DNA from 3 places in the Streptomyces sp. cg40 genome. Region 3 is predicted to be linked to each of the others. Evidence: riboswitches for the same ligand, from Rfam matches in the RefSeq annotation. Region 3 holds a riboswitch; each other region holds the start of a gene.
The links. Region 3 has a riboswitch for S-adenosylmethionine ahead of ACQHII_RS41590 (amino acid ABC transporter permease). Riboswitches for the same ligand answer to the same signal wherever they lie in the genome.

Region 1 (2,312 bases), 1.5 Mb from region 3:
ACAGGACGCGGACCGCCGGAACCTCGGCCAGGCCCGTCCGCACCTTTTCGATCAGGTACTGCTCGCGCGCGACCAGCGTGTCGAAGCCGGCCTCGGTGAGCGCCTTGCAGGCCGAGGCGATGGAGTAGGCGCCGATGACGTTCGGGGAGCCTGCTTCGTGGCGGGCGGCGCTGTCGTGCCACTCGACGTCGACTCCCCCGTCCTCACGCCGAGTCACCTTGCGGCTGGCGCCGCCGCCCGCGAGGTAGGGGTCGGCGGCCCGGAGCCAGTCGGCGCGGCCGGCGAGGACGCCGGAGCCGAAGGGGGCGTAGAGCTTGTGTCCGGAGAAGGCGATCCAGTCGACGTCGAGGTCCTGGACGGAGACCGGGTGGTGCGGGGCGAGTTGGGCGGCGTCGAGGACGATCCGGGCGCCGTGGGCGTGCGCGGCGGCGGCGAGTTCGCGGACCGGCCACAGCTCGCCGGTGACGTTCGAGGCGCCGGTGACACAGACCAGGGCCGGACCGAAGGGGTCCCGGGCCGCGAGGGCCTGCTCCAGGGTCTCGACGGCCCGGGCCGGGGTGCGCGGAGCGTTGAGGTAGGTGACCCGGGCGTCCTTCCAGGGCAGCAGCGAGGCGTGGTGCTCGGTCTCGAAGACGAAGACCTGGCAGTCGGCGGGGAGCGCGGCGGCGAGGAGGTTGAGGGAGTCCGTGGTCGAGCGGGTGAAGATCAGCTGGTCGTCGGGCCGGCAGTCCAGGAACTCCTCGACCGTCTTCCGCGCGCTCTCGAAGAGGTCCGTAGACAGCTGGGAGAGGTAGCCGGCGCCGCGGTGGACGCTGCCGTAGTACGGGGCGTAGGCCGCCACGTCGTCCCAGACGCGCTGGAGGGCGGGGGCGCTGGCCGCGTAGTCGAGCGCCGCGTAGGTGACCTCGCCGCCCGTGACGAGCGGGACGGTGACATCCCGGCCGAGAACGGGCAGCGGGGCACAAATGGTCGCAGCGACGGCAACGGTGGAGACAGACATGGCGAACTCCTGTGAGAGGCAAGGCGGTTCCGCCGTGCGAGCGAGCAGGGCTCAAGCACGGAGGAGACTGAAAGGGGGTATGCGGAGGCGGGGCTCGACGCCCTATCGCATTCGCTTGCTCACAGAGGGCTCCCTCGATGACCAGGACCCCTGGTGTCTTTCGAGGGGCCCGCGCTTGCCGCAGACCTCGCTGCCTGCGGCCTGGTCTTCACCCGGGGCACCCCGCCACGGACGGAGGGTTGCCGGACAGTCGGCCGGGGCCTCATGACTGTCACTCATGACCTGGTCCAAAAACCTACGTGAAGTGATCGCCGCCCCGCAACCCGTGTCCGGATCGCGGGACGACGACCGCCGCAGAAACGGCTACGCGTTGGTGGCAGCCGCCCAGCGCTCCAGGGTCCGCTTGGCGGCGCCCGAGTCGATCGACTCCGCCGCCTTCTCCATCCCGGCCCGGATCCGGTCCGCCAACGGCCCGTCCCCCCGCTCCAGCGCCACCAGGGCGGCCGCCGAGTTCAGGAGTACGGCGTCCCGCACCGGGCCCTGCTCGCCGTCCAGGAGACGGCGGGCGACACCCGCGTTGTAGTCGGGGTCGGCGCCGCGCAGGGCCTCCACGGGGACGAGTTCGAGGCCGACGTCGCGGGGGTCGAAGGACTCCTCGGTGACTTTGCCGTCGCGGACGATCCACACCCGTGAGGTCGCCGTGGTCGTCAGCTCGTCGAGGCCGTCGTCGCCGCGGAACACCAGCGCGGAGGAGCCGCGTTCGGCGAGCACGCCCGCGATGAGCCCGGCCATACGGGTGTCGAAGCAGCCGACCGCCGACGAGGTGACCTTCGCCGGGTTGGTGAGCGGGCCGAGCAGGTTGAACGCGGTCGGAATCCCCAGCGCGCCCCGGACCGCGCCGACGAACCGCATCGACGGGTGGAACTTGGCCGCGAAGCAGAAGGTGATCCCGGCCTCCGCCGCCACCCGCGCCACCTGCTCGGTCGGCAGGTTCAGATTGATGCCGAGCTTCTCCAGCACGTCGGAGGAGCCGCTCGCCGAGGACGCGGCCCGGTTGCCGTGCTTGACGACCTTCGCACCCGTACCGGCGATCACGATCGCGGACATCGTCGAGATGTTGACCGTCTTGGCCCGGTCGCCGCCCGTACCGACGATGTCGACGGCGGGACCCGGGATGTCCAGCGGCTTCGCGTGGGCGTACATCGTCTCCACGAGCCCGGTGATCTCCTCGACCGTCTCGCCCTTGGCCCGCAGCGCCACCAGGAAGCCCGCGATCTGCGCGTCCGCGGCCTCACCGCTCATGATGCGGTCC
Region 2 (2,312 bases), 8.9 Mb from region 3:
CCGGCCGGGGCCCCTTTTGACGGGCCCCGGCGGCGTGCTGGTGGGCGCGGACGATGGTGGAATCGACGGCGACGACCCAGTCGAGGTCGCCTTCGGAGTCGGCCTGGGCCAGCAGCGCGGCGAAGACCTTCTCCCAGGTGCCGTCGGCCGCCCACTTCCGTAGCCGGTTGTGGACGCCCTTCCAGGAGCCGAACTCCTCGGGCAGGTCCATCCACGGGCAGCCGGTGCGGTACTTGAAGGCGATCGCGTCGATCACCTGCCGATGATCCCGCCACCGCCCACCCCGCCTCGGTGCCCGATCGGGTAACAGCGGCTCGATCCGGGCCCACTGGGCGTCAGTCAACGACACACCCAGACCAACGATCAGATGATCCGAAGGAAACGCCCTAGCGGCGCGGCGCCGCCGGCACGATCGGGTTCGGCGGCGACGACCGTCAGCCCGGGACGACGATCCCGCCCTTCCGGCGGTCCCGCAGGCCGGATCCGTCCGGGGAGAAGCCCAGGGAGGAGAGCAGGATCATGAGGGCTCCACCGGGCGCCCGGAAGATCCGGTCCGTCAGCTTGCCGAGCGCACCTCCGAGCAGCAGACCCGGGGCGAGAGCCCACGGGAGGCTGTGGAGCTTGCGTGAGCCCGGGCGCCGGCTTCGGTTCCCGCTGTCTCACGCGGCGCCGCCGAGCCGGGCGATGAACGCCTCGCGGCCGAGGGAGGGCAGGCGGGCGGAGATCACACCCGGAAAACAGCCACGGAGTCCGGTCGGCCGGGCGGAGCGCGATCCGCAGCCGGGCGATTCCGGGCCGGGCAGCAGCCTAGCCGTCTCCACCCCGGCATTGACGCACGGCGACACCGCTCCATACGATCAACAGTGGCATTGAGTGTCAGCGTCCGATCCTGGCCGAACGACCGGCAGCCCCCCGACGCAGTGGGGCGCCCAGGGCGAACGCCCGGCAGGGAAGCTGATGGCTCTGCGAAAGCGCGATCCCGTGACCGGGGTCCCGGACATGGAGGACGGCGTGCCCAACAGCTACGACCCGAGTGCCTCCTGTCACGACGCCGTCGTCTTCTCCCGGCTCTCGCGCCGGCGCCACATCGACCTGCAGCGCTTCACCAGCTGTCTGTGTCAGAGCTGACCTTGTCCGGCCTTCCGGGCCGACGTCTGTCCGCCCTTCGAAGCTGACATCTCCGGTCGCCCGTCTCGCACGGGCCGCTTCCCCCCTTCTCCCACGGGTCGACGTATGCACGGGTGTGTCCCGCGCCGGTCGACGCGTTTTCCACGCTTCAGGAGTCCCGCCCCCGCCGGGGTCGGCACCGTCCGCGTCCAGCCACGGTCCGCGCAGGTCCGTGTGCACGCGGTGATACGAGTAGGAGCACCTCTCCGTGACAGCACATCCGGTCTCCCGAACCACTCGACGAGCGGCTACGGCCGCGCTTCTGACCACCAGTTTCCTGCTGACCGCCTGCGGATCGGGGGGCGGTGGCTCCGACGCCGGCGGCGGACGGGCCAGGTCCGGTGGCACCCTGACCTTCGCGGTGGGCTCCGACGCCGGTTGCGTGGACCCGCAGCAGGTGGCCAGCAACGACACCATCTACTCGGTACGGCAGATCGTGGACTCCCTCACCGACCAGGACCCCGCGACCGGCAAGATCGTGCCATGGCTGGCGAAGACCTGGGACATCAGCTCCGACGCGACGACGTTCACCTTCCATCTCAGATCGGGTGTCACCTTCAGCGACGGTTCCAAGCTGACGGCGCAGGTCGTCAAGGACAACTTCGACGCGGTGCCGAAGCTCGGCGCGCTGGGCACTCTCGCCGAGGGCTATCTGAGCGGCGTCAAGAGCACCACCGTGGTCGACCCGCTCACCGTCAGGGTGACCTTCCAGCAGCCCAACGCCCAGTTCCTGCAAGCCACTTCGACCCACTCGCTGGGCATCGAGTCGTCGGCGAGCGCGAGGAAGAGCCCGCAGGAGAAGTGCAGCCAGGGAGTGGTCGGCTCCGGGCCCTTCGTGCTCAAGCAGTATGTGCAGAACCAGTCGATCACGCTCGCCAAGCGCACCGGGTACACCTGGGGTTCCTCGCTGTGGCACAAGAGCGGGGAGGCCTATCTCGACAAGGTGGTCTTCAAGGTCGTACCCGAGGCCGGAGTTCGCGCCGGCAGTCTCCAGTCGGGGCAGGTGGACGCGATCAGCAGCGTCGGCAAGGCCAACGAGGCGGCCCTCAAGGGCGGTCAGGTCACCCTTCAGCGCCGGGCCAATCCCGGTGTGGTGTTCGGCCTGGCGTTCAACAACTCGCGGCCGGTGCTGAAGGACGCGCGGG
Region 3 (2,312 bases):
TCGGGTAGGCGCCGGTCTTCTCGGCGAGACCGACGCGGGCGAGCAACTCCCTTGCCAGTTCAAGTGCTTCGGGCTTGCCGAGCCTGCCGGTGGCGACCGGGGCGGCGGCCACGTTGTCGAGGACGGTCAGGTGCGGGAAGAGGTTGAAGTTCTGGAAGACGAACCCGATCCGGCTGCGCTGCGCGAGGATGGCGCGCTCGCTCAACTCCTTGAGCCGTCCGCCCTGTTGCCTCACCCCGATCAGCTCGCCGTTGACGCTGACGTACCCGATCTCGGGCTTCTCCAGGTGGTTGATGACCCGCAGCAGCGTGGACTTGCCGGAGCCGGACGGGCCGAGGATCACGGTGACCTCGCCGGGCCGCACCGTGAGATCGACGCCGTCCAGCACCCGGTGGGCGCCGTACCACTTGTGGACGTCGTGCACCTCTACGGCGGCGGGTGTGATGTCCGCCAGCGGTTCGACGGTGTTCGTGGTCATACGGCGGTCTCCCTGCGGATGCGGGCCCGCAGATCGGTGACACCGTCGCGGAGTTTCTGGATCGGGGTGGGCGGCAGGGAGCGGGTGGCGCCCCGGGCGTAGTGGCGCTCGACGTAGAACTGGACGACCGACACGACGCTGGTCAGGATCAGGTACCAGACGGTGACGACCAGGAGCAGCGGCACGATGTCGCCGGGGTAGGTGGAGCCCATCGTCTGCGCGGAGCCGAACAGGTCGAGCAGCGAGACGTAGAAGACCAGCGAGGTGCTCTTGATCAGGCCGATCAGCTGGTTGACGTAGTTCGGGGTGATGGAGCGCAGGGCCTGCGGGAAGACGATTCTGCGGAACTGGTAGCCCTTGGGGAGGCCGAGCGCGGAGGCCGCCTCGTGCTGGCCCTGGTCGACGGAGAGGATGCCGCCGCGGACCACTTCGGCCGCGTACGCCGCCTCGTTGAGGCTGAGTCCGACGACGGCGACGACCATGTCGGTGGCGAGCTTCGACTCGTCGAAGGAGAAGAAGGCGGGGCCGAAGGGGACGCCGATGCTGAGGGTCTGGTACAGGGCGCTGAAGTTGTAGAGGAAGATCAGTACCACGATGAGCGGGATGGAGCGCAGCGCCCATACATAGGTCCAGCTCGCGGCGCGCAGCACGGGGCTCTTCGACAGCCGGGCCAGGGCGAGCAGGATGCCGCCGAGGAGGCCCGACACCGCGCTGAGCGCGGCCACTTCGAGCGTGATGACGAGTCCGTCGAGGATCGTCGGGCGCAGGAACCAGTAGCCGAAGCGGTCCCACTGGTAGAAGGAGTTGGTGACCAGTCCGTGGACGAACTGGGCGATCAGCACCAGCACGACCAGCGTGACGATCCACCGGCCGGGCCGGCGCAGCGGCTGAACTCGCTGTGCCGTCAGGGGTTTTGACGGGGCGTCGGCTGCGGGGACGGCAGCCAGGGACACGGTGGTGCCTGGGGGTTCACTCATGGTGGGCTCCGGCGGTTTCACAGACCCCGGTCCGCGGCGGTGGACGCGCGACGGCTGACGGCACGCGCGGGGTGCGCGGGACCGGGGGCGGGGAAGGGGGCAGGCACACCGACGGGATCGGGTGTGCGTCAGAGGTGCGTCGGCCGACTGGTCGTCAGGCGCGACAGCGGGCGCGGCCCGACGCGGTACACAGTGCGCTGCTGACCCGGAGCAGATCGACAGCGCGGTCGGCGACGAACAGGTTGGCGTACGACCGTACGCAGCCCTGCGGGCGGCATGTGGCCGTCCTGGGAGCTGCGTACATGGCGTCACCTGTCACTGTTCCGGCCCCGTGGGGCCTCGCGCTTACCGAAACGTCATCCGGTCCGGTCGTCACCTGGGGCACCCCACCGCGTGCGAGGGTTGCCGGTCAGCAAGCCAGGGCTTGTCGCTGACACTCATGACCGTTCTGGCCGCAAGTTAAGACAATTGCCCGAACGAATGTCAACGGCCGTCCAGCAAATGGACGGTGGAGACGCCGCTCAACTGCGGCAAGCTCCCGTTTCGTCCGCGGCATGGGCTGCCCAGTCCAGGATCTGGACGGCGGCGCCGGCGGCCTCCAGGCCCTGGCAGCGGGCGTGGTGGCGGCGGGCGATGCCGTCGAGGTCGAGGTGGGTACCGAAGGCCGGGTGGGCGGCCAGCCGGCGGGCGTAGGCCCACAGGTGGGGGTGGTCGGCGATGCGCTGCACGGCGGCGGCGTCCAGGTGGTAGCGGTGCACAGTGTCGAGTTGCACCAGCGTCACCCACAACTCGACGTCGGCGGCGGTGAGTTCGTCGCGGATCATGTGCTCGCGGCCGTCCAGCCAGCGGTCGAGCGA

Region 1: another riboswitch for S-adenosylmethionine. It lies ahead of ACQHII_RS34670 (aminotransferase class V-fold PLP-dependent enzyme); the one in region 3 lies ahead of ACQHII_RS41590 (amino acid ABC transporter permease).
Region 2: another riboswitch for S-adenosylmethionine. It lies ahead of ACQHII_RS01365 (putative leader peptide); the one in region 3 lies ahead of ACQHII_RS41590 (amino acid ABC transporter permease).

The regions. Positions count from the first base shown of each region.
Region 1 covers NZ_CP190128.1:7,700,704-7,703,015, reverse strand. The annotation lists gene ACQHII_RS34670 (aminotransferase class V-fold PLP-dependent enzyme) at 1-1,000, opposite strand, end outside; SAM riboswitch class IV at 1,167-1,283, opposite strand; gene trpD (anthranilate phosphoribosyltransferase) at 1,364-2,312, opposite strand, start outside.
Region 2 covers NZ_CP190128.1:333,795-336,106, forward strand. The annotation lists one part of gene ACQHII_RS01355 (IS5 family transposase) at 1-19, opposite strand, end outside; one part of gene ACQHII_RS01355 (IS5 family transposase) at 19-364, opposite strand; partial or broken gene ACQHII_RS01360 (signal peptidase II) at 435-629, opposite strand; SAM riboswitch class IV at 866-980, shown strand; gene ACQHII_RS01365 (putative leader peptide) at 958-1,128, shown strand; gene ACQHII_RS01370 (ABC transporter substrate-binding protein) at 1,376-2,312, shown strand, end outside.
Region 3 covers NZ_CP190128.1:9,216,510-9,218,821, reverse strand. The annotation lists gene ACQHII_RS41595 (amino acid ABC transporter ATP-binding protein) at 1-478, opposite strand, end outside; gene ACQHII_RS41590 (amino acid ABC transporter permease) at 475-1,455, opposite strand; SAM riboswitch class IV at 1,792-1,900, opposite strand; gene ACQHII_RS41585 (glutathione S-transferase C-terminal domain-containing protein) at 1,977-2,312, opposite strand, start outside.